3 regions of the Paenibacillus sp. FSL E2-0177 genome follow, and region 1 is predicted to be linked to each of the others. Evidence: predicted binding sites of a transcription regulator. Region 1 holds the regulator's gene; each other region holds the start of a gene.

The links. The regulator LexA, encoded in region 1, represses DNA repair genes until DNA is damaged. The targets are predictions, from matches to a motif close to CGAACATATGTTCG.
Region 2: a site for LexA is predicted at 1,701-1,714, ahead of recA (recombinase RecA). Genes of this name have one in related genera too.
Region 3: a site for LexA is predicted at 1,483-1,496, ahead of MHI25_RS23430 (YolD-like family protein). Genes of this name have one in related genera too.

Annotation. Positions count from the first base shown of each region.
Region 1 covers NZ_CP150307.1:3,928,131-3,935,867, reverse strand. Annotated here, with positions in the region: gene MHI25_RS17605 (hypothetical protein) at 1,155-1,844, shown strand; gene MHI25_RS17600 (DUF5316 domain-containing protein) at 2,271-2,474, shown strand; gene MHI25_RS17595 (cupin domain-containing protein) at 2,507-2,998, shown strand; gene MHI25_RS17590 (MBL fold metallo-hydrolase) at 2,999-3,781, shown strand; gene MHI25_RS17585 (hypothetical protein) at 3,887-4,465, opposite strand; gene MHI25_RS17580 (hypothetical protein) at 4,688-5,068, opposite strand; gene MHI25_RS17575 (L,D-transpeptidase) at 5,219-5,557, opposite strand; gene lexA (transcriptional repressor LexA) at 5,736-6,362, opposite strand; gene MHI25_RS17565 (LysM peptidoglycan-binding domain-containing protein) at 6,614-7,027, shown strand; gene MHI25_RS17560 (DUF896 domain-containing protein) at 7,137-7,346, shown strand; gene MHI25_RS17555 (hypothetical protein) at 7,396-7,737, shown strand, end outside.
Region 2 covers NZ_CP150307.1:4,216,572-4,224,308, reverse strand. Annotated here, with positions in the region: gene pgsA (CDP-diacylglycerol--glycerol-3-phosphate 3-phosphatidyltransferase) at 1-88, shown strand, start outside; gene MHI25_RS18780 (competence/damage-inducible protein A) at 197-1,483, shown strand; gene recA (recombinase RecA) at 1,784-2,848, shown strand; gene MHI25_RS18770 (RecX family transcriptional regulator) at 2,959-3,684, shown strand; gene rny (ribonuclease Y) at 4,004-5,545, shown strand; gene MHI25_RS18760 (TIGR00282 family metallophosphoesterase) at 5,757-6,551, shown strand; gene MHI25_RS18755 (stage V sporulation protein S) at 6,751-7,011, shown strand; gene MHI25_RS18750 (dipeptidase) at 7,133-7,737, shown strand, end outside.
Region 3 covers NZ_CP150307.1:5,234,373-5,242,109, reverse strand. Annotated here, with positions in the region: gene MHI25_RS23445 (glycosyl hydrolase) at 1-91, shown strand, start outside; gene MHI25_RS23440 (PH domain-containing protein) at 165-653, opposite strand; gene MHI25_RS23435 (hypothetical protein) at 771-1,331, shown strand; gene MHI25_RS23430 (YolD-like family protein) at 1,536-1,871, shown strand; gene MHI25_RS23425 (hypothetical protein) at 1,868-2,032, opposite strand; gene MHI25_RS23420 (M15 family metallopeptidase) at 2,150-2,836, shown strand; gene MHI25_RS23415 (WGxxGxxG-CTERM domain-containing protein) at 2,912-3,388, shown strand; tRNA gene MHI25_RS23410 (tRNA-Leu) at 3,548-3,633, shown strand; gene MHI25_RS23405 (sensor domain-containing diguanylate cyclase) at 3,954-5,546, shown strand; gene MHI25_RS23400 (2-dehydropantoate 2-reductase N-terminal domain-containing protein) at 5,745-6,770, opposite strand; gene MHI25_RS23395 (TetR/AcrR family transcriptional regulator) at 6,970-7,488, shown strand; gene MHI25_RS23390 (cyclase family protein) at 7,672-7,737, shown strand, end outside.

The DNA.
Region 1 (7,737 bases):
GCTAGCCAGATACAACCGACATCCCCGGCAAGGAATATATATAATGACAATGACCCAAACCCTGTTGGGTTTGAGAATCTTAAATTGTTGGTTTAAAGTGTTTGTAGCGATGGGATTATCATGCTTTTACGAGCTCCTCCGGTTGTGGAATCAACAAAGTCAACGGGCTATGTGGGAGCTGCAGCTCAGGGAAGATGAACGTGGATTTAATCTAGCTTTTAGTGATATCAGCAGCTTAGTGACTAAGTGCCGCTTTAGTAACTGTAATCTAACTGTAATCTTAAACTGATAAAACTTTAACGCCTTTGCCATTGAGGGTTTACTTTGTTTTTGTATAGGCAGCCTGCTGGCCTTTTGAGTATCATTTATGATATACCTATAAAACGCCTACAAACAGTTTGTTAATCGAGGATATTATACAGGCTAATAATTTTGATGTGTAAGAAGTTGTTCATTTATCATAAATAATGGGATATCATGGGAGATAGATGAATTAAATGCAGAGACGGAGGAGTGAATTTGGATATAGTTTGGTCAAACTTAATATTAACTTTGATAATTTTCGGGATATTAGTGGTTTTGATTTTTAAAGGTATTAGTTTATTAGTAAGAAGTTATAAATCAAAAAAATAACTCTATAGACGATTATACATAGTCATGGTCAGTCATTGGTTATATTCCCGCATCGTGACTATAAAAGAATTTATCAAAGAGTATTGACACAAGACCTGAGTTACAGACCATTAAGAATGGCGATTTACAGACCCCCCCCGCGGTTGGCTGTGAGTCGCTATTTTATTATTTTTGTATATTCTAAAAGTGTTAAAGTAAAAGTGATTGTAAATTTTTTTTCACTTTAATTGTTTTATCGTCTACCTTGCTCTTGCTCAGTCCAATTAACCTTATGAAACCGAGAAGAACTAAGATCTCATGGGTCACTTTATGGAATCTGGTGGCATTAATTAAGATAGTTGGTGCCCGAATCGTCCGGGAACAATTTGAATTTCGAGCACAACTCCATAGCTGTAAATAAGAACGAGTCGATTGTTTGAAATTTTTCAATCCGTAGCAATAAAATTGAGAAAAGGTTTGAAGAATAAGAGGACACGTCACTCATGTGGGTAATAACTAATATAGTAATAAGGAGGTGCGTAATGAAAAAAATATTATTAACTACAGTTATTAGTATTCTTCTGTCTTCCTCAATTCTCGGTGCATGTAGTAACAATAAAACAACAGACGAGGCAAAACCTACAGCGTCAAGTGCAGCGACAATGCCAGTTGTTGAAGCTACAAGCACTCCTGAACCTTCTGCTACTCCTTCTATGGAGGCGCAGGAGTCCGCCAGTCCGGAGGCCACTGATCCTCTAACATCCGATCGGCCAAAGACCAAAGCATTTGGTGAACAGGAGGGAGGGGTCTCAGGGCAAGAAGGTACACTTGGGAAAGGTGATGGATATTCCCTGTATGTTTTTCAGGGTTTCACACTAGACTCACAGTCTGGTCGTTTATCATTAACTGAGGATCCAACCTATTATGCCGAAATTAAACACTTACCTGCCGATTACGATCTCACAGCTTTGAAGCAGCAGGGACAAACCGAGCTTTCTGCAATTGGCAAAGCCAACGACCATAGCGGGGAACTAATTGAACATCCTCTAGGTTTTGCTGAACTATATCTGCAGGCAACCGGTGATAAAGGGATAGAAGATTATATGGTCTGGAAGAATCAGGCGGGGGAAGCTTTTCTTTTTCGGATACACAATCCTAAGGGGGATTCGTCGAATAAGTTTGCACCTTGGGTGATGGTTTCACTGGCAACACTTGAACTTGAAAGGAATTAAGTGTGATCAGAGCCGAAGGAGTTGTGCGGAGTAGAAGGGGTGTGCCATAACCATAATCAAAAAAATGGTTGTTGGCACACTTCTTCTTCTTTTTGGTACCTTACTTCATTCGAACGCCAATTTTCGTTTGCTGAGGTTGCAAATTTCGCGTATGAGCCTGCTATAGGATCCAGCAGACCTTATACGAAGCTTTACCCTACATTTGGGATAATAAAGGACTCCATAGTCGCAATTGGCAATAAAAAGACCTAATATGAGCTTCTTTTTTAGGAATAACGTCACTGGAGTCCGAAACCATGCTCCAAAGGCTGAAAATTAGCAAATAGCGTCATCTGGGTCCGAAAGTCAGGGCACGTAGTAGAGGGATTTAATGTTAAAATATCTTATATATAGATAACTAATTCTTTCCTGGGAAGGAGTAAGTTCATGCAAATTTTTATTTACATAGGATTGGGCTTCTTTATAATTTCAGGTATATGTGTTGGAGCCTTCACGACAGGTACACAACAAAGAGGTAACTTTTATTCGGAATCTAAGCAAGACCGTAAAGCTAAAAAAAAAGTAGCGAATTGGTCCGCTTTAGGTGGTCTTATTTCATTAGCTGTAGCTGGGATTCTTTATTTGTTGTAAATGAACGCACAACATAAGGAGGAGTGTTGCAGATGGTGAAGATTTTTAATGAAAATACGGTCTCTTTTACACAAAAACAGTCCCCGATCCCAGAGTTTGCTTGGCATACGAGTGAAAGGTTAGCTGAAATGGTGGGCTCCAAGCATTTAGTTTTTGATATCAGATCTTTAGATCCTGATAAATATTCTTTTCCTTATCATTTTCATAGAAATGCTGAAGAAATATTTGTGATTTTAGCGGGAAAAGCGATGTTAAGAACACCCGAGGGTTTTACGGAGGTTACTGAAGGGGATGTAATATTTTTTGAAATGGGACCGGAAGGGGCGCACCAGCTTTATAATCATTCCGATGCACCATGCAGGTATCTGGATCTCCGAACGAATCAGGGAATAGATGTTTGCGAATATCCAGACTCAGGCAAAATCAACATTTTGCCCTATCAAGAAATCTATCAAGCAGATGAACAGGCGGATTATTGTAAGGGAGAAGAGCATGTAAGGGAAAAATGGAATGGGGGAGTGTAATTGATTAAAGATCGTTGGTTTACAGTAACTGAAATTGATCCGACCACCTATGCAATCAGTGAATATGGACATTGGGAAAAGGTGCATTCTTTTTTACTCTTGGGGCAAAAACAAGCCGCGTTAATTGATACGGGATTAGGTATTGATAATATAAAAAGAATAACGGACCAGTTAACGGATTTACCTATCGCTGTCATAACTACGCATGTGCATGCAGATCATATTGGCAGTCATGGGCAATTCGAGACAATCTATGTTCATAAAGCGGATGAGGATTGGCTGATTAACGGAATAAAAGGCTTGTCCCTTGCCCAGATTCGAAAAGATATGAGCCGGGACATCACCCTTCCTGTTCCTGAAACCTTTGATCCTAACACCTACATACCTTTTCAAGGGAAACCAACAGCTCTTTTACAAGAAGGGGATGTGCTCGACATAGGCGGGCGCAAAATAGAAATTTACCACACACCAGGTCATTCGCCAGGTCATATCAGCCTTTTTGATCATGCCAACGGATATCTGTTTACAGGTGATTTATTGTATGACGTTACGCCAATCTATGCCTTTTACCCTTCGACTAGTCCGGTTGATTTAGTGGCATCCTTAGAAAAGATTACGGAAATTCCAGGAGTTACCCAAGTATTCGGTTCTCATAATACACTGGGTTTAGATCCATCTATTTTACAAGAGGTCGAAAAGGCAGTTCGTGAGTTACGTGAGCAAAAGGTAGTGGAACATGGTACGGGCATTCACCAGTTTGATGGGTTTAGTGTGCAATTTTAGATTTTTCTATGTCGAAAACAAATGGGGGTATGGCGATATGGTGTCTACATCAAAGGCTTTTGCGAAAAATAATTCACACATCTTATTGCGCAAAAAACAACTTAATTATTCAGATACGATTGACCTGAACAGTGCATGCAATTGTTGTACTTGGGAGTAAGCTTCCTTGTACTGGTTGTCGGATTGTTGAATAGGCAATAAACCCGGCAAGAAGGAGATACAATACACAGGCGTTTCTTTGCTGTTCATATATATTTTAAGCGTAAGCTCTTCTATCACATTAGCTTCTTCATCGGTGTCCTTAAGGACATTAATATCTGCACTTGTTGCAGTAGTTTTGCTGTTTTGATGTCTTTTGGAGACTTTTGAAAGGGTGAGTGCGTTAACCACAATCTCGGATCCCATTACATTATCAAAAGAGTATAGCTTTGCTACTGCTTTTTTGTTACTCTTCGGATTTTTGGTGCCAATTGCTAATTTTTTATTAGGCTCGTTAAGTGCGATCAAGTGAGATTGATTGGGGGGAATGAATGTTTTGGTGAAGCTGATGTTAAAAGATGAGGTCGCATTAACTAGCTTAGAAATTTCAGATGAAGCAGATAGCGTTTTCAATTTTATAATGGCGGCACTTAGAATTAAAACAACTCCTAAAATAGCAAATAAGTACATCAGGATAATCAGCATATAATCACACCTCCTAGTTATCTCATTAGACTCAAATTGTTGCTTATTGAAAGATATGCCTGAATGATCTCCACTAGTATCTTTTAAAAGGGAAATTCGTGGAATTATAGGATCGACTTCACGATTAACCCAAAAAAAGCACCCAGAGAAACCTTCCGATTCTGCAAATGATGCAAAATTGGGGGTTGCTGCAAGAGTGCTTTTTAAGGTGATTATGTAAACCTATAGAAAATTGAAGGCAGTGATATGATCGGTATAAACAATCAGCTGTTTGTATTCGATCGGAGTCCCATAACTAGCATAAGGTCTTACAGTAACGTCATTGAGGACAACAAAGTTATAGCTGAAATTTTTATCAGGGTGTTCTGCTCCCAAATAAGATATGTATTCGTCTACAATTACATCATCCATCAACGATTTTAAATCAAATACATCCTCTTTGTTGGAGACGGTTGGAGAGACGATTCCCTGAATGCTGCCAAAAGAGGTGAGCAAATTCACTTTTTTTCCACTAGCTTGTTCATCATTTAAAAGTAAACCGGACAGCTTACCCAGTGCATCGACTTTAAAATCGACGAGGGTTCTAATTTTTGAATTATTCAAACTAAACACATCCTTTTCAATTTGCAATCCTGTTAACAATATTCGACATATAATCATCAAACTCCTAGTATGCTAATGAAAAAATACTTACTTATGTAATGACCCCCATTTTTTAATGTGATTTGGGGGTTGCCGAGCCTCCATTCGAATTTAATTTCTTATCGTTACTCGTGTGCCTATAGGGACAATAGCAGCGAGTGCTAACACATCCTCGTTGTACATCCGGATGCAGCCGTGGGACACCTCTTTCCCAATGGAGGAAGGGTCATTGTTTCCATGAATTCCGTAGTGTGGTTTAGACAGTCCCATCCAAAAAACACCGAAGGGACCCCCTGGGTCGGGTTGTTTGTTAATAATAGTGAATTCACCCACTGGGGATTGGGTTAACATCTTACCGATGCCGACAGGGAAACCTCTAATCACAATATCATTGTCCAGAAGATATAACATTCGTTGGGTCAGATCTACAATAATTCGGTAGTTGGGCATTATACGCAACACTCCTTTCTAATTAGGATATGAGCAGAACGCCTAAAGGGTTATTCATAGAAAATGGCCATTTTAGCCATTGGGAACAAGTGTTCGTAAGTGGTTGGAAAAGCAAAAAAACGTAGAAAAAAGGCTGGTCCGCATATGCGGACCAGCCTTTTATGTTAGAAGTGCATACTTAGTGAATATCTCGAAACAATCCGATGACTCTTCCGAGAATAGTTACGCGATTAAGGCGAAGCGGCTCATAAGCTGGATTCTCCGGCTGAAGCCGTATATGATCACGTTCCTTGTAAAAGGTCTTAACGGTTGCTTCATCTTCTTCCGTCATGGCTACAACGATATCTCCGTTGTCCGCTGTTTGTTGTTGGCGAACAATCACATAGTCACCATTCATAATGCCTGCGTCCACCATACTATCACCCATGACAGACAGCATAAATACTTTGTTGTCACCTACATAGTGAGTAGGAAGTGGGAAGTAGTCTTCGATATTCTCTGTAGCAGTGATAGGTACCCCGGCGGTAACTTTACCTACAACAGGAATCCGTGAGATGGTCTGCGCGAATTGGTGAACATTCTCTGAATCCTCTTGGCCTAGTAATTCTATTGCACGTGGCTTCGTTGGATCTCGACGAATAAGTCCCTTCTTCTCAAGCCGGTCCAAATGACCGTGAACTGTGGAGCTGGAAGCAAGGCCAACAGCTTCTCCAATTTCCCGGACGGAAGGTGGATAACCCTTGCTGCGGACTTCGCTTCGTATAAATTCCAGGATCGCCAGCTGGCGACTTGAAATCTTTGACATTGGAATCAACCCCATATAGTAATGTTTGGGAAAATTATAACATAGAACTACCGTTCGCACAAACATAAGTTCTAACTATTATAAATATTAATCTGCTAGAGTTAAAAAATGGTAGACAAATGATAATAAAATGAACCGCTTGAGTCTCTCGAAAAAAAGAGAACAATTGTTCTGAAATAGTATTGAACAAAACACATGTTCGTGTTATTATAAATTCGAAAGTAAGAACAAGTGTTTGGAGGATGATGATTATGCTAAAATACAGTACATACCGCAGCATCTACGACAAGGCCCCTGTGGTTGAATCTATAGGACATAATGACGTTGCCCGTAATTCCGCTAAGGTGAAAGAGATAACGGAACGTTTGCTTGGAGGGATGATTTCGTTGTTCCGTCAAGATTTCTTTATTAAGTTAATATTGATTTTCGTGCTAGTATTATCTGGCCTAACAGTAGTGGGAAATGTGTTTGCAGGATCGACGACTATAATGAAGGAAGAGAAGCGGATTGTGGTTGAACGTGGAGATACACTATGGAGTATTGCTCTTAAGAATAAACCAGCTGATATGAAGACAGTTGTTTATATAGAAGGAATTAAACGTTCAAGTGGGATTAAGAGTAGTCAAATTAACGCTGGAGACATACTTACTTTACCTATTTATTAATTTTCTGAGAACATAATAGAATGACCAGTAGAGCTTGCAGGGAGTAGACCTTGACAAGCTCTTTTTCTCATGGCAGAGTTAGAATTAATTTATAGGGGGAGGGAAAGTATTGAATATTGATGAGTTGGTCGCGCGAATTAACGAATTGGCACGCAAACAGAAGAGCGTAGGCCTTAATCAAGAGGAAGTGGCGGAACGCGCCAAGCTTCGTGAAATTTACCTGGGGAATATCCGCAATAACTTCCGAGCACAATTAAATACTATTGAAGTAGTAGATAACGATGAGCATGAACAAGGTAACAAGGGGCTTAAACATTAGCTCGCTGTTCCTTTTCATAGATATTTCAGGATGACTAGGGGGAACGCACATGGCCCGTTCTTGGGAAAGAATGGTTCAACGCAACACACAGCAAATCAACAAGCAAAGAAAGAAACAAGGCAAGGATACGATTTATGCCTCTAAATCTCCTACCCAGAATGCCGAAGTCTTTAAAGGTCGCAACATTGCATTTCCGGTAGTGTTAGTGATACTTGGTACTATGTTTTGGGTAGTTGGTTCTATTGATCAGGCCAAAGGCAATGGCATGCTGGCTAATTGGCTGGGAGTAGTACTGTACTATTTGCTGGCAGCGCTATTGTTCTTCCGTCGTCCGTACTTGAAGGTGGAAAAAGCAAGACTGTCCACTATTAAATTCAATCGCGAACGCGGA
Region 2 (7,737 bases), 290 kb from region 1:
TATTTGGGCCGCAGCGCTGATCACTATTTATTCTGGAATTGATTATTTTGTGAAGAATAAGGATCTGCTACAGCTGCATAATGCGTAAGCATGTAAGCTGGATATACAAGGAAAGGTAATAGGTGAAGCACCTATTACCTTTTTTGAAATCCAAAAGCAGTGTACCTACATTATAACGAGGAGGCGAAAGCCAGGTATGAAAGCGGAGATTATTGCAGTAGGGACAGAGCTTTTGCTCGGTCAAATCGTGAATAGTAATGCCCAGTTTTTGTCTATAGAGCTAGCTGCCATCGGGATCGATGTATACTTTCAAACCGTTGTCGGTGATAACAGCAGCCGCCTGCAGCAAGCCATCGAGATCGCTCAGAGTCGGGCCGACGTTATTATCTTTACGGGCGGAATTGGCCCCACTGAGGATGATCTGACTAAAGACGCACTGGCTGCATCGCTAGGTAGAACGCTCCATATTGATCGTTTGGCGATGGATCATGTACAACGCTTCTTTGATGATCGTAAGATCGTTATGACCGAAAATAACCGCAAACAGGCACTTATAATTGAAGGAACTACACCGTTGCCGAATGAAATCGGTCTTGCGGTTGGGATTGCTTTTGAGCATGAGAAGAAATATTATATTGTGCTTCCAGGTCCACCTCGTGAGATGAAACCGATGTTCGTAGATAAAGCAGTACCGTGGCTACAGCAGCACGCCTTGACGAACGAAACACCGCTTTATTCAAAAATGCTCAAATTTGCCGGCATCGGAGAATCGTTGCTGGAGGACAAGCTCATTGAACTGATTCGCAGTCAGACTGATCCAACGATTGCTCCGTATGCCAAAGAGGGAGAGGTAACTGTTCGTATTTCGACAAAGGCCCCTTCTGAGCATGAAGCTACAAAGAAGCTGGAGATACTGGAACAACAAATCAAGGAGATTTTGCCGGAACATTTGTATGCGAACATTGATGTGCCGCTGGAGCAATTGATTGTGGATTGGATGGCGGATGCCGGCCTGACCTTAAGTGCGGCAGAGAGCTGCACCGGAGGTTTGCTGATGGAGAGCATAACAAATATTCCAGGCAGTGCTTCGATGTTTGCCGGCGGTATCGTCTGCTATTCGAATGACCTAAAGAAAAAGCTACTGAATGTGCCAAGTGCTTATTTGGAGGGACCCAATGCTCCTGGAGCCGTAAGTCGAGAAGTTGCCGAGGTGTTGGCTGACCAAGTGAGAATGATTGCAGACAGTGATTTCGGCTTATCTGTTACAGGTGTAGCCGGACCGGGTTATTCTGAACGCAAGCCTGTTGGACTTGTATTTATCGGCTTGGCTGAACGGGGACGTAAGACAGAGGTCTATGAGCTTAATCTTAAAGGTACACGGGAAAATATCCGGTTGCGTACTGTAAAGGCTCTGCTGTATCGTCTGTGGCGGAGACTTGAGGAACGCAAGGTGGAGACACCTCTTGAGGGTTCAGACTTGTAATGGGAGATTAGCCCAGTTATAATAAACACATACGGAAGAACCGTGGCACTGAGATTTCTTTGCTGCGGTTTTTTGTATATTTGCAGAGATTTTGATCACGATGGCTACTCATGATCATAAGTCGTTGATGTCCGGTGAAGTGGGGAATTTAATTAACTTCTATCTCCGGAGGGAGGCTTACAATAAAAGGGATAAATAACGCCCAAGACAAAAAAAACGAATGTATGTTCGAAAAAAAGCTTGGCAAGACCTTAAAAACACGTTATTATATTACTATAAACAGTGAAGGAAGTGGTCTGATTGTCAGATCGTCGTGCAGCGCTTGATATGGCGCTTCGTCAAATAGAAAAACAATTTGGTAAAGGTTCGGTAATGAAACTGGGAGAATCCACGCATATGCAAGTGGAAGTTGTACCTAGCGGATCTTTGGCACTTGATATTGCGTTAGGTATAGGCGGACTTCCAAAGGGACGTATTATTGAAGTATATGGACCGGAATCTTCAGGTAAAACAACAGTTGCTCTTCATGCTATTGCAGAAGTGCAAAGACAAGGCGGACAAGCTGCATTTATCGATGCCGAGCATGCGCTTGATCCGAAATATGCACGTAACTTGGGCGTAAATATCGATGAGTTGCTGCTTTCTCAGCCAGACACGGGTGAACAAGCGCTGGAAATCGCCGAAGCACTCGTTCGTAGTGGAGCCGTTGATATTATTGTCGTTGACTCCGTTGCTGCTTTGGTACCTAAGGCTGAAATTGAAGGCGATATGGGTGATTCCCACGTCGGATTGCAGGCTCGCTTGATGTCTCAAGCACTTCGTAAGCTTTCTGGTGCCATTAGCAAATCCAATACGATCGCTATCTTTATCAACCAGCTTCGTGAGAAGATCGGTGTTATGTTCGGTAACCCTGAGACAACTCCGGGTGGTCGTGCATTGAAATTCTACTCTTCTGTACGTTTAGATGTACGTCGCGTAGAGAGCATCAAGATGGGGAACGATGTGGTTGGTAACCGTACTAAGATCAAGATTGTGAAGAATAAAGTAGCCCCTCCTTTTAAACAGGCTGATGTTGATATTATGTACGGTGAAGGGATTTCCAAAGAGGGAAGTCTTGTAGATATCGGTACTGAAATGGATATCGTGAATAAGAGTGGTGCATGGTATTCCTACGAAGGCGAGCGTCTCGGTCAAGGCCGTGAGAATGCTAAACAGTTTTTGAAGGAACATCAGGATATTGCCCTTATTATTGAGAATAAGATCCGTGAAGCAAGTAATTTATCCACTATTGTTGCTGCGCCGAAGAATGAAGATATTATTGCAGAGCAAGAAGAAGAAGAGAAATTGCTTCTCGAAATCGAATAGTATATTAAGCAATAGGACGCCCTGTGATTGATTGTTGCAGGGTGTCTTTTCTTAACAAGTAACGAAAGTAAGACGATAACCGATCTATTGCTACGAGGTGACAAACAACTATGGTAATACAACTGGATTTTGAAGCAGAAGAACAAGATGAGCAGGTGTTATCTGATTTTCCTGAAGGAGAACTCTTAGAGATCACTAAAGTAGAACGTCAAAAGAAATCTGACCACCGTTATATCATACATTTCGGAGCATATAACATGACTGTGCACGAGGACGTCATGATTAAATATCGAATGATTACTGGTAATTCTTTTATGAAGGCTGATTTGGTGGAAATTGTTGTAGCTGATGAGCGTCAACGAGCTTATGTAGAAGGCCTCCGTTATCTAGAACGTAAACCACGCACCGCTATGGAAATGACTCGCCGTTTACGCCAGAAGGAAATAGGAGAGACTATTATTGCGGAAGTGGTGCAGCGGCTGCAGGAGGAAAGACTTCTTGATGACCCTTTATATGCTAAGCAATGGGCAGAGCAACGAATAGCGAACCAGCGGAAAGGGAAGATGTGGATTCGACAAGAGCTACGTGAGAAAGGGATAGACAAAACCCTTATATCGGAAGCTTTGGAGAATATTACTCCTGAACAAGAGCTGGAGAGCGCACTCGAAACTGGGCGCAAGAAATGGAATCTCATCCGTGGAGAAGCTTCAGATAAGCGAAGAAAGACTGGAGCCTTCCTTATGCGCCGTGGATTTTCGGGCGATATGGTTCGCCAAGTGATCAATACTTTACTTGCGGAAGACAATTATGAAGGTGAAGATGAGGAGTTTTACTAGAATCACTGATTCTCTTGACATTAATGCGTATATCGACTCTCTTGACAATGTCTTTTTATAAATAATAAAATATAACATGAATCGGCATAAAATTAGAATCCTTTTTCCTTCCCAAAAAGGAGACTGTTTTAAACGGTTCACGTACAACTCATATGAAATGTAATCGCCGGATAAGGCGGGCAGTGTGCATGTGCAGCATGTGCAGTATGGCAATCGGTTGTTTACCGGTTTTTTGTATGGTGATGAACGGATAGTTAAACAACTGCACAATTCCCAGGGATATACCTTGGAGAGGAACCAACGAGGAGGTGAACAGATGCTGGAATCATGGATCTGGGTCATTATCGTTCTCGTTGTAGCTGCAATATTCTTTGGGTTCGGTTATTTTATTCGTAAATCCCTTGCAGAAGCTAAAATCCAAAGCGCAGAAAGAGAAGCCGTTGTCATCGTTGAGAATGCGAAGAAGGACGCTGAGGCGCTGAAGAAAGAAACAGTATTGGAAGCTAAGGACGAAGTCCATAGAATCCGTACTGAAGCTGAGAAAGAAACTCGTGAACGTCGGAATGAAATCCAACGGCAAGAGAGACGTTTGCTGCAAAAGGAAGAATCTCTGGATAAAAAAATGGAATCGCTTGAAAGAAAAGAAGAACAAGTAGCTAACAAAGAGAAACGAATTGATGAAACCCAACAGCAAATTGATGTTATTTACAAAAACCAAGTCACTGAATTGGAACGTATCTCCAATTTAAGCATCGAAGATGCAAGAAGTATCATTCTTAGCAATGTTGAGCAAGAAGTTCGCCATGAAACGGCACAAATGATCAAAGAAATTGAACAGCAGGCGAAAGAAGAAGCGGATAAGAAATCCCGTGAAATCATCACACTCGCTATCCAACGCTGTGCAGCTGATCACGTAGCGGAAACAACGGTTTCAGTTGTTACGTTGCCGAATGAAGAGATGAAAGGTCGGATTATCGGTCGTGAAGGCCGTAATATTCGTGCTTTGGAAACTCTTACAGGTATCGACCTCATTATTGATGATACGCCGGAAGCAGTTATTTTGTCAGGATTTGATCCAATCCGCCGTGAAGTGGCCCGTACGGCACTTGAGAAATTGGTGGCTGATGGACGTATTCACCCCGCTCGTATTGAAGAGATGGTGGAGAAATCCCGCAAAGAAGTGGACGAACGGATTCGGGAATATGGTGAACAAGCTACTTTCGAAGTGGGCGTTCACGGTTTGCATCCAGATTTGATCAAGATTCTGGGGCGTCTGAAATTCCGTACAAGCTATGGTCAAAATGTATTGAAGCACTCCATGGAGGTTGCTTATTTAACAGGACTGATGGCCGGTGAGCTTGGGGAAGACATCGTGCTTGCAAAACGTGCAGGATTACTCCATGATATCGGCAAAGCGCTGGATCATGAAGTGGAAGGTTCGCATGTTGAGATCGGCGTTGAACTAGCGAAGAAATATAAAGAACATCCGGTTGTTATCAACAGTATCGCATCTCATCATGGAGACTGCGAAGCTACCTCGGTTATTGCTATGTTGGTTGGTGCCGCTGACGCATTGTCGGCTGCTAGACCTGGTGCTCGCCGTGAAACACTGGAAACGTATATTAAACGTCTAGAGAAACTGGAAGAAATCTCAGAGTCATTCGAAGGCGTAGAGAAATCATTTGCTATTCAAGCGGGCCGTGAGGTGCGCGTGATGGTACAGCCAGAGAAGATTGACGATGCAGAGGCATTCCGTCTTGCTCGCGATATTACGAAGATGATTGAAAGTGAACTGGATTATCCAGGACATATCAAGGTTACCGTTATTCGTGAGACACGGGCTGTTGAATACGCTAAATAGGCAATAAGTAGATAACATACTCTTGGGAAATAACGATATTTATGATCGTTTCCTGGTATATGTTTCTGCTAGGAATATAAGGTTAAAGGATAAGATATAACTTATACTTTCTTATATTTGATGAAAATTGGCCCCTAAGCGGGGCCTTTTTTCTTTTAAATATGAAGACTTATCCGTTAGATGCAGAGGTTAAGATTAGGAGGAGAGAAACATTAAAGTACTATTCATTGGAGATATCGTAGGTAGTGTAGGTAGGAAGGCACTTCGGGAGATGTTGCCCTCATTAAAAAGCAAATATCAACCACATATAATCATAGTTAACGGTGAGAATTCTGCTGCCGGTAGAGGTATTACTAAAGCGATCGCAAATGAATTTTTTAACTGGGGCGTTCACGGAATCACCATGGGTAATCACACATGGGACAACAAGGATATCTTCGAGTTTATCGACGATGAGGCCCGGATTATCCGTCCTGCTAATTTTCCTCCAGGAACACCGGGAAGAGGATATACAGTTGTTAAAGGTAACGGCAAAGAGCTAGCTATAGTTAACCTGCAAGGCCGTACATTTTTGCCTGCGATTGATTGTCCTTTCCGTGTGGGTGAAGAAATTGTGGAAGAGCTACGTAGAGATCATAAATGCATTCTCGTTGATTTCCATGCAGAGGTTACCTCTGAGAAAATCGCCATGGGCTATTTCATGGATGGTCGCGCATCAATTGTAGTAGGGACCCATACTCACGTTCAGACGAATGATGATGTGATTTTGCCGGGTGGAACGGCTTACTTGACCGATGCGGGCATGGTTGGTTCAAGCGAAGGGATTCTGGGTATGGAAAGAGATGCAGTACTTTATAAGTTCACTACACAGCTTCCAGCACGATTTGTTGTTGATGAAGGCAAGTGGCAGCTTCATGGTTTATTTGCAGAGTTAGACGAGAGTACTGGCGCGGCTACCCGTCTGGAGAAAATACGGCTACGTGAAGATGAATGGGTAATGAGCTAGTAGTAGGATAAGATAAGTGATTTTCCGGGTAATTTCGCCGAATAAGGGTAAAGTGTGATATTTATTATATCGAAAAAGAGTATCTATTGTACCATTTTCTCCAGAGTAGTCCGCAAAAAGAAGGAATTATTTCTTCTCTCGCGAATAACATCTAAAGTAGTGGAAGAACACCATTATTTTCCCAGGGGAGGTACTTACTATGGATGTATTAAAAGTATCAGCTAAATCCAATCCAAATTCCGTCGCCGGCGCTTTAGCAGGTGTTCTTCGTGAACGTGGATCGGCCGAATTACAAGCTATTGGAGCTGGAGCACTGAATCAAGCAGTCAAAGCAGTTGCCATTGCCCGGGGATTTGTTGCACCAAGCGGAGTAGATTTGATCTGCATTCCGGCATTTACAGACATTGTGATTGACGGAGAGGATCGAACCGCGATTAAATTGATTGTAGAACCCAGATAATAGAAGCATAGAACGGATGAACCTGTTTACTTATGTAAACAGGTTTTTTGCTTTTGGTATATAGTCTGGCGTTTTTAAGCATAGAATCTGGAATAGGGCTGCATGAAAGCGAGGGCTTGGGATGAGAACCGATAAGCTACAGGTTGCGGATTTTCATTGTGATGTGCTGAGTAAAATGCAAGCATCACCAGATATGGATTTTAAGAATGATCCTCGGCTGGATGTTACCGGAGAGCGGCTGGTAGCGGGCGGTGTGGAATTGCAGATTTTTGCAATATACCTTTCGGCAAGTAGAGGAAGACCTAGCTTTGAGAATGCTTTAGGACAAATTGATTTGTTCCGGCAAAAAATAATAGGCGCAGAGAGCCTTCAGTGGCTGCGTTGGAAGGAGGAGGTAGGAAAACGAACAGCTGGAGCATCCCCATGGGGAATGCTCTCTCTGGAGGGTGTAGACGGTCTAGAAGGGAACTTGTTTTATGCACAGCTCTGCTTTGAGCTTGGCGTGCGGTTTTTGGGAATCACTTGGAATTATGCCAATTGGGCAGCGGACGGTGTTCTGGAGCAGCGCAACGGCGGATTTACGGAAAAAGGGCGAATGCTGATCGAATGGTGCAACGACAGTGGAATGCTGCTTGATGTGTCGCATTTGTCTCAGGCAGGTTTTTGGGAGCTAGCCGACTTAAGCACACGTCCGTTTATAGCTTCCCATTCGAACGCCGCAGCAAT
Region 3 (7,737 bases), 1.3 Mb from region 1:
GAATGCGGGCGACGCCCGGGTTGTTTTGCAGTGGGAGAGTCCTAGCCAGACCAAGGGGGTTATCCCAGCGGGGGCATTTTATCTTCCTTAAAAAAGAGTACTTCAAGTGTGCAAGCGCAAGCAAAAAGCCCCGGTTTTCCGGGGCCTTTTTACGTATGAACGTCTTAAATTTGCTCGCGGTAGCTAATGTTGTTGGCGATCTTCTCGTCACGAACGGCTTTGCGCAGAACATCTTTGACGGTTTGGGCATCATGGATTTTTCGAAAAAGAAGCTGAGGCGCTGAGGCATCATCAGAAAATACAGTTAATGATCCAATGCCAAGCATCCGGTCCATTATAGACTGTTTTACGGATAAATCGCGTACGCGCAGCAATTCGATTTCTTCAACATTTTTACCGATAAGTCCGGTCTTTACCATAATACGCTGACTTGTAATGGTATATGAAGTTGTGTTAAGTCCTACGATTCCTTTGAGTCGATCCGAGATGCCGGCAGGTTTGCCTTTCCAGAGCACGACTTCTTGAATGACATGATTATCTACTGCGGGTCGATGAGCGGTTACTGGAGCGGTACCGTCAAGGCTGGTTCCACATTCTCCACAAAATTTAGCGCCCTGCTTGTATTCCGCTCCACAGGTGGTGCAATAAGGCATAAATACTCTCCTTTCCTGATCACAATTAAAATAATTATAACATAACAGTCATTTTACATATATTTCATTTGCGCTTTACACAAACCGACATTATCCTGTTAAGTGGAGGGATAAATAATGAAAAAAGCTTTACTAATAGGAATGCTGATGATGACTGTCATCCTTAGCGCCTGCAGCAATAATTCAACTTCATCGGCACCTGCCACGGAGGAAGAAGTGCAGGAGACCGTGCAAAACTTCTACAATGAAATGTCTAAACTTGAAGAGTCAGGAAAAACTTCTTTAGCGGAGTTCAACGAAGCCATTGCTGGTTATTCAGCAGGAGAACTCACGGACAAGCAGTTGGAGAAGAAAATTAAGCAATTCCAGAGTACCGCAACTGATTTATCGAATCAAGCCGAGAAAGTAAAAATTTCCTCCAGCTTGCCTGAAGACATTCGTAAGTTGCTTGAAGAGTCTAAAGTTTCCTTTGAAAGTGCTTATTCTTTAAAAAAAGAGGCTTCTCAGGGCGCAGATTCCGCAAATGTTACGGCTGAGCAATTTAATGAATTGAATCAAAAGGCTGATATAGCGATGTTATTCGGTATTTCCAAGCTTAACGAGGCAAGAGAAGCAACAGGACTTATAGATTCCGAAGGTCAGGCTACCTCAGAGTCTGGGGACGTTGTTCAAGAATAAATCAAATCAGGCGCTGCGCAGTTTATCTGTCAGCGTCTTTTTGCTGCGAATTTTATCTTGAATAGATATACATCTTTTGAATAAAGAGTGACCCTTAAAAAGGTATCTTTTTCCTGATTATTGATTAATATGCGAAGATGCGGATATAATACAAACATACGTTCGTGTTCAGAGGAATAGATATATAATTAAGGAGGGGTTACCATGGGCAAAAAGCTGGAGAAAAACGGGCTGTGGGAAAGCAGCCGCATGATGCTGCCGGAGCATAAGATACGAATTATAAGAGATGAACGGGAAACGCTGCGCCGCATCAAGCCTATTCTGGATGAGCAGAAGCTGGAGGAGATTGAATGTACACTGGCTTTGTCGTTGCGGAGTCATGTACGAGTGACAGTTGTTCTTTTTGACCCTTTTGAAAATACAATGTTAAGTGGTTTTGTGACTTCCATTCACACCCACTCGCGTGAGTTTAAGCTGCAGTGGGCGGAGGAATGGAAGTGGATCGATGTGGATGATATTGTCGAGGTCTACATCGTTTAATGCTGAGAACCGTTGCCTTCGCTTTTCTCATAAGCGATTAAGGTAACGGTAGGATTACCGGTCAGATGTGCAATGGAAGCTTCAGCATTCCGAATAATTTCCAGTGCTTCTTCCTGTTCACTAAGGGCTGCAACTTTATAGCTATCGCTATGAATATCCATATGTCTCCCACCTTTCGTTAAATATTTTGTCCTTTTTTGTGGAAATCATCCTAAAGGGGACAGGGGTACAGGCAAATAGGGCAGCGGCATCATTGAATATACCAAAGGGGTGATTCTATGCTGACTTTGGAGCAATTGAGGGAAAAATCCGCGGCGCGTCTGGTCGGGCTTCATCCTGTCTTGGCGGCAGGTGCGAATGTTTTGATTCAGCAAAGCCATGCGAGAGGAGTCCCTATCGTTATTACTCAGGGTCTACGGACCATTGCTGAGCAAAATGCTTTGTATGCGCAGGGTAGAAGCAAACCAGGACCGATAGTTACCAACGCTAAAGGCGGTACCAGCTATCATAATTATGGTCTTGCGTTTGATTTTGCGCTTTTGCTGCCGAATGGCACTAGCCTTTCTTGGGATATCAATCGTGATGGTGATAAGGATAAGACAGCAGATTGGCAAGAGGTTGTACAGGAGGCTAAGCGGCTTGGTTTAGAATGGGGCGGGGACTGGACCTCTTTTAAAGATTATTCACATCTGCAAATGACTTTCGGATTAACTATAGATCAACTTCGGGCAGGTAAACGTCCAACGACGGACCAAGCCAAAGAGGCTTTAAAAAAGATTACCGGAGGGGATGATCAGGTGAACAAAGACGTTACAGTGACCATTAACCTAAACGGCCGCAAGCTTACCGATGGGGTTCTTGATACAGGAATAACCTATGTACCCATACGTGCGCTGGCTGAGGCGCTTGGAGCAAAGGTTACTTATGATGCTGTGACTAAGACAGTTAATGTAGTAAAAGAGTAAAACCACCATGCATAGACAGTGCCGTCCAAGGGGAAATTATCAGTGATAACTAACCTTAAAGGGAGGCATAACACTGTGAACAAGCTGATAACAAGCCTTGCATGCGGTACTGTATTATCAATGAGTCTAATGGGAGCTAGCTATGCATCAAATGCCGTGGGATCAGCAGCATTGGGCGGTATCCCAGCCGCGAATACCGGGATGGATGGGACTGCGGAACACACTCGGATGATGAACACGGAAGGCAATCTAATGAACGGCACCACGGGAACGCTGAATCAGCATGAGAGCATTATGAAAGATAAGATCCGCATCGATGATAATTACAGACCTAACAACTACAACACCAATAACTACAATGACACCCGAAATAACTACAGAACCAACAGCACTGTCAACCCGGCAACCAACACCACACAGACCGGCAAATACCGTGCAACTAGTACAACAACGAATGCTGCAACTAACAAAGGATCTAACTGGGGCTGGCTCGGTCTGCTTGGACTTTTGGGTCTTGCCGGAATGAGAAGCAGAAGTGACGAGCGTAGATAATCCGCGTTTATAATAACCCGTATCGGTTCTGGCTGAACGGGTTATTTTTATTGTGAATAATTTTTTTTCGAAAAAGGATTGCGCGTTATCGATATTCATGATATTATATTTCTTGTCGCGTTATATGTGAACAACGTATGAAGCTTCAACACATAATATGCCGGGGTGGCGGAACAGGCAGACGCACAGGACTTAAAATCCTGCGGTACGTGAGTACCGTACGGGTTCGACCCCCGTCCTCGGCATCACAGTGAAAACCTTGAGAAATCAAGGTTTTTTTTGTTTTTCTTGAGTAAAACTTCCGTTAAAAGCTAAAGGTTCTGTGTGTCTAGGAATTGTTTTGTAACACACAGAACCCTGACGATAACACTCCTTTTCAGTGCTTGTCTAATCACAAGCTCTGGAGAGGAGTTTTTTTAATATGGAAGATTTCATGAACCGCCGTATATCAAACGGTAAGCAGAGTGGTATGAGAGATCCGAGCCTTTTGATTACTGTCGAATAACATCTTAATTTGTTGTATTATTAATTAATCTAGTTTTCAAGAACCAAGGAGGGTTAAAGTTTGCTTACACTGAGAAGAGCCGACCCGCGTCAAAGTAAAAAGCTCAGTCTTACATCGCTGCTTACGGGCTTGGTTACGCTGGTGGTTCTACTAACCTCAAGCATCCTTCTGATTGGCTCTTACGAGTCTAAAAAACAATCATTGATGGAGACTACACTCCATCTGAATTACTACAACGCTGACCGAATGACCAAAACAATGGATTCCTTATTTCAGTCCATGCGCAGCAGTTTGGAATACAGTGCTGACACACTCTCCGATGACGAAACCTCAACGCCGAAGCAAGTGGATGATAATTTGGAACTGATGCGTAATAGTAGCAATTACTTCAATTCTATCGCCGTGCTCGATGCCGACGGGCTGATCCGCAATGTAGTACCGACTAGTTTGGGGTCAGCAGGAAACCATATTACTTCTAAGGTCGGTTTGGAAGCTCTGGCGTTAAAAAAACCTTACATATCCTCCCCCTACATGACCCAAACCACAAAGAGACTAATCGTTTTTATGAGTCAGCCGATTTTTAGCAAGAATGGTACATATCGCGGTATTTTGAGCGGCACATTTTATCTGCAGGAGAACAATATTTTGTCTATGATTTTTGGCGACAATAACGTGGACGATTCTGGCTCCTATTATTATATTGTGGATTCAAGTGGGCATCTGTTGTACCACCCGGATAAGCAGCTCATTGGGGAGGATGTCAGCAATAACAAGGTTGTGCAGAAACTCATGAATGGGGAGAGTGGGGAACAGCAAGTGCGTAACACCCGTGACGTTGAAATGCTTGCCGGATACTCCAGCGTTCCAGCCAACGGATGGGGAATTGTGGTCGTTTCGCCGATTAGTGTCATCCATCATCAACTGATGGGGCACCTTCGGACCATTCTCTGCTATTCGTTGTTTCCGTTCATTATCCTCCTGATGGGCGTCATTCTCGTAGCACGCAAGCTGGCCCGGCCTTTTGTGTACCTGGCAAATCTGGTGAGCAGGATGGGCAAGGAAAAGATTGAATTGCCAGAAGCGAAGCCGCAATGGAGCCGAGAGGCAGATCTGCTGACCAAGGCTGTGTTGCTTGCCATGACGGATATTCAGAAGCAGACGGATCAACTGACCCAAGAGGCTACGACGGATGCTCTGACCGGTTTAATGAACCGGAGATCGTTAGAGTATACGATGAGTCAGTGGATTGACTCAGGACAACCGTTTTCGCTCATTGTACTGGATGTAGACAAATTCAAACTCGTGAACGACACTTACGGTCATCTCATCGGCGACGAAGTGCTGAAACATGTAGCCAAAGTTATAGTTACCTCGGTTCGTCCAGACGATGTTTGCTACCGCTACGGCGGTGAAGAGTTCATCATCTTGCTAGCCCACACAAGACCTGAGGAAGCTTTCATCATAGCTGAAAGAGTCCGGCGGGCAATGGAACAAAGCAGGGGGCCAATCGAGACACAGGTTACAATCTCTCTAGGAATCGCCCATTATCCTTTTCATACATTGGAGCGGGAGGGGCTGCTGGAGAAGGCGGATCAGGCGTTATACTTGGCCAAGAGCAGGGGAAGAAACCAGACGATGGTCGCTGATGTTTGAAACAATGGCTACGCAGACCTGCCATATGTGGGCTGACCGAATGCTGCATATCAGCACGGGTGGCACGAAGTCAGCGGGCAGCAAAGGACGAAAGTGTAACCATCCAAGCTGAACAAGGAAAATGTTATTCGCTATTATGAATGTTCGGAGCGGAAACAGTATTTCATCTTTGATGAAATACTGTTTTTTGTGCGGATGTTAATTATGTTCAACACGTTGCAATAATTCCTTTAAAGCCTTCATCTGCCGGCCTTGAAGTTCTCCCTCTACAATCGAATTCCGTATAGATTCTACATCCTGAGCCTTCACTTTACCCCCATGATGGAAACGATTGAATGCTTGATAATCTAGCGGCAGCATATCTTGTTCCATTTTGAGATGTATTTTTGCTGTCATGCGTGGCCCCATCACAAAACTCATAATCTTACCGATTAGACCATGCTTGGGCAGGGATGCTATTTCACCCTGAGCACGGCAAGCGAGCTGCCAAAGATCTTTATTTGCAATAACGGCTGAGAATTTAGGCCAACCTACGATATCACAAGCAGCGTATACAGGAAAACCTATACTTGAGTAAATATTGAACATCGCCGGACTTACTTGACCACAGCGTGAGACCCCAGAGTCATTGTACAGTGCGATAAATTGTTTGGCAGCTGATTTATTATTGTTCTCGACCTGGAAACCGACCTTGTTCGCCGGATGTTTGTAACAGACAATGGCTTGGTTAATGAGTTTGGGGTCTGTTGGTGCATGCACAGGCAAATCAGCCTTGGATTGATGACTTAACGTACCCAGTATTCCTCTTAACAGCTGGTCTTCCGGAATTCTCATATACTGAATGTAATGTTCACGAATACCGCTTCCAAAAGCACTCATAATCACCGTAGTTTTAGAATTACGAACGACATCTCCCAATTTGGATAACGTAGCTACGCCTTCTGGTGAACGGCTCACATTTCCGTCCAATGTAATAATAATAAATTGATACTGCTGAGGTTTTATTTCTTCTATATCTTCTATGACATTAAAGTTGCTAAAATCTTTCAATGTAGCATCGTCATAGCAATATAGTTTCTGAGGAGGAGCGAAGTCTGCTTTTCGTCCTTTTCGTACAAGAAAGGTAACATCGGTGCCTGATAAGTGTAGATGGTAACCTACAGAGAAACCTACTGCGCCTGCACCTACTATAAGAATGTTTGTTTTATCTGAAGTGATTGTCATTGTTAGTTCATCTCCTTGTATTATATAAAAATAGATTTTGGCTTATTAATTCCTCATTAAGTGGACATGTGTTGATTTAATGTCGTGTTGTCAGTATAATCTATACGTCTGAACAATCACAATAATCAATACCTTTGTAAATGTTATGAAGTAAACAGATTACATCTATTATGTTGAAAGGATAGAACAGGAGGAGCATATGGTTGGAACCAAGAATAACAGAAGAACTAAATATACGATTAATCTCATTAAAGAGAGCTTCCTGGTTTTATTAGAAACTAAAAAGTTACCTCAAATAACGGTCACTGAAATATGTAACTACGTTGATATCAACCGTGGCACCTTTTATTTGCACTACAAAGATCCTTTTGAATTATTTGAAGTGATGCAGAATGAATTTAATAAAGAATTGGTGGAAGCATTACAAGAAGGAGGCAGTCCTTGCACATCTGAAGAATCCATGGTCAAACTGTTAAACATCATTCAAGATAAGAAAACCATGTATCAGCTTCTAATTTCAGAGAGTGGAAAAAGTGAATTTTTAACACGAGTCTTACTTGAACAAAATTGGAACGAACCCTTTCTAAGGGACTATTCTTTCACTTACAAGGTTTATGGATCTATTGGAGTCATTAATCAGTGGCTCGAGTCCAATGGTGGAGAAAGTCCGCAAACCATTGCCAATATAATTTATTCTTTGGGTCATCAGAACAAATAGTTTGAAAAATACACACTAAGAGTGGCATTTTAGGAAGCTATATAATAATTACTGCAATAATGTACTATTTATCAACAACTTTAAGATGTAATATTATCGTTACATTATCGGACCAGCATAAATCCTGTACAAAAAATGAGTATACGTAGAGGGGAATTATGTGATCTATAGGAGTGTGTTACTATTTCAAAATTCGTCGAAATTGGTTACCCAATTTATGAAGGAATGCCTATTTTTCCAGGATTACCA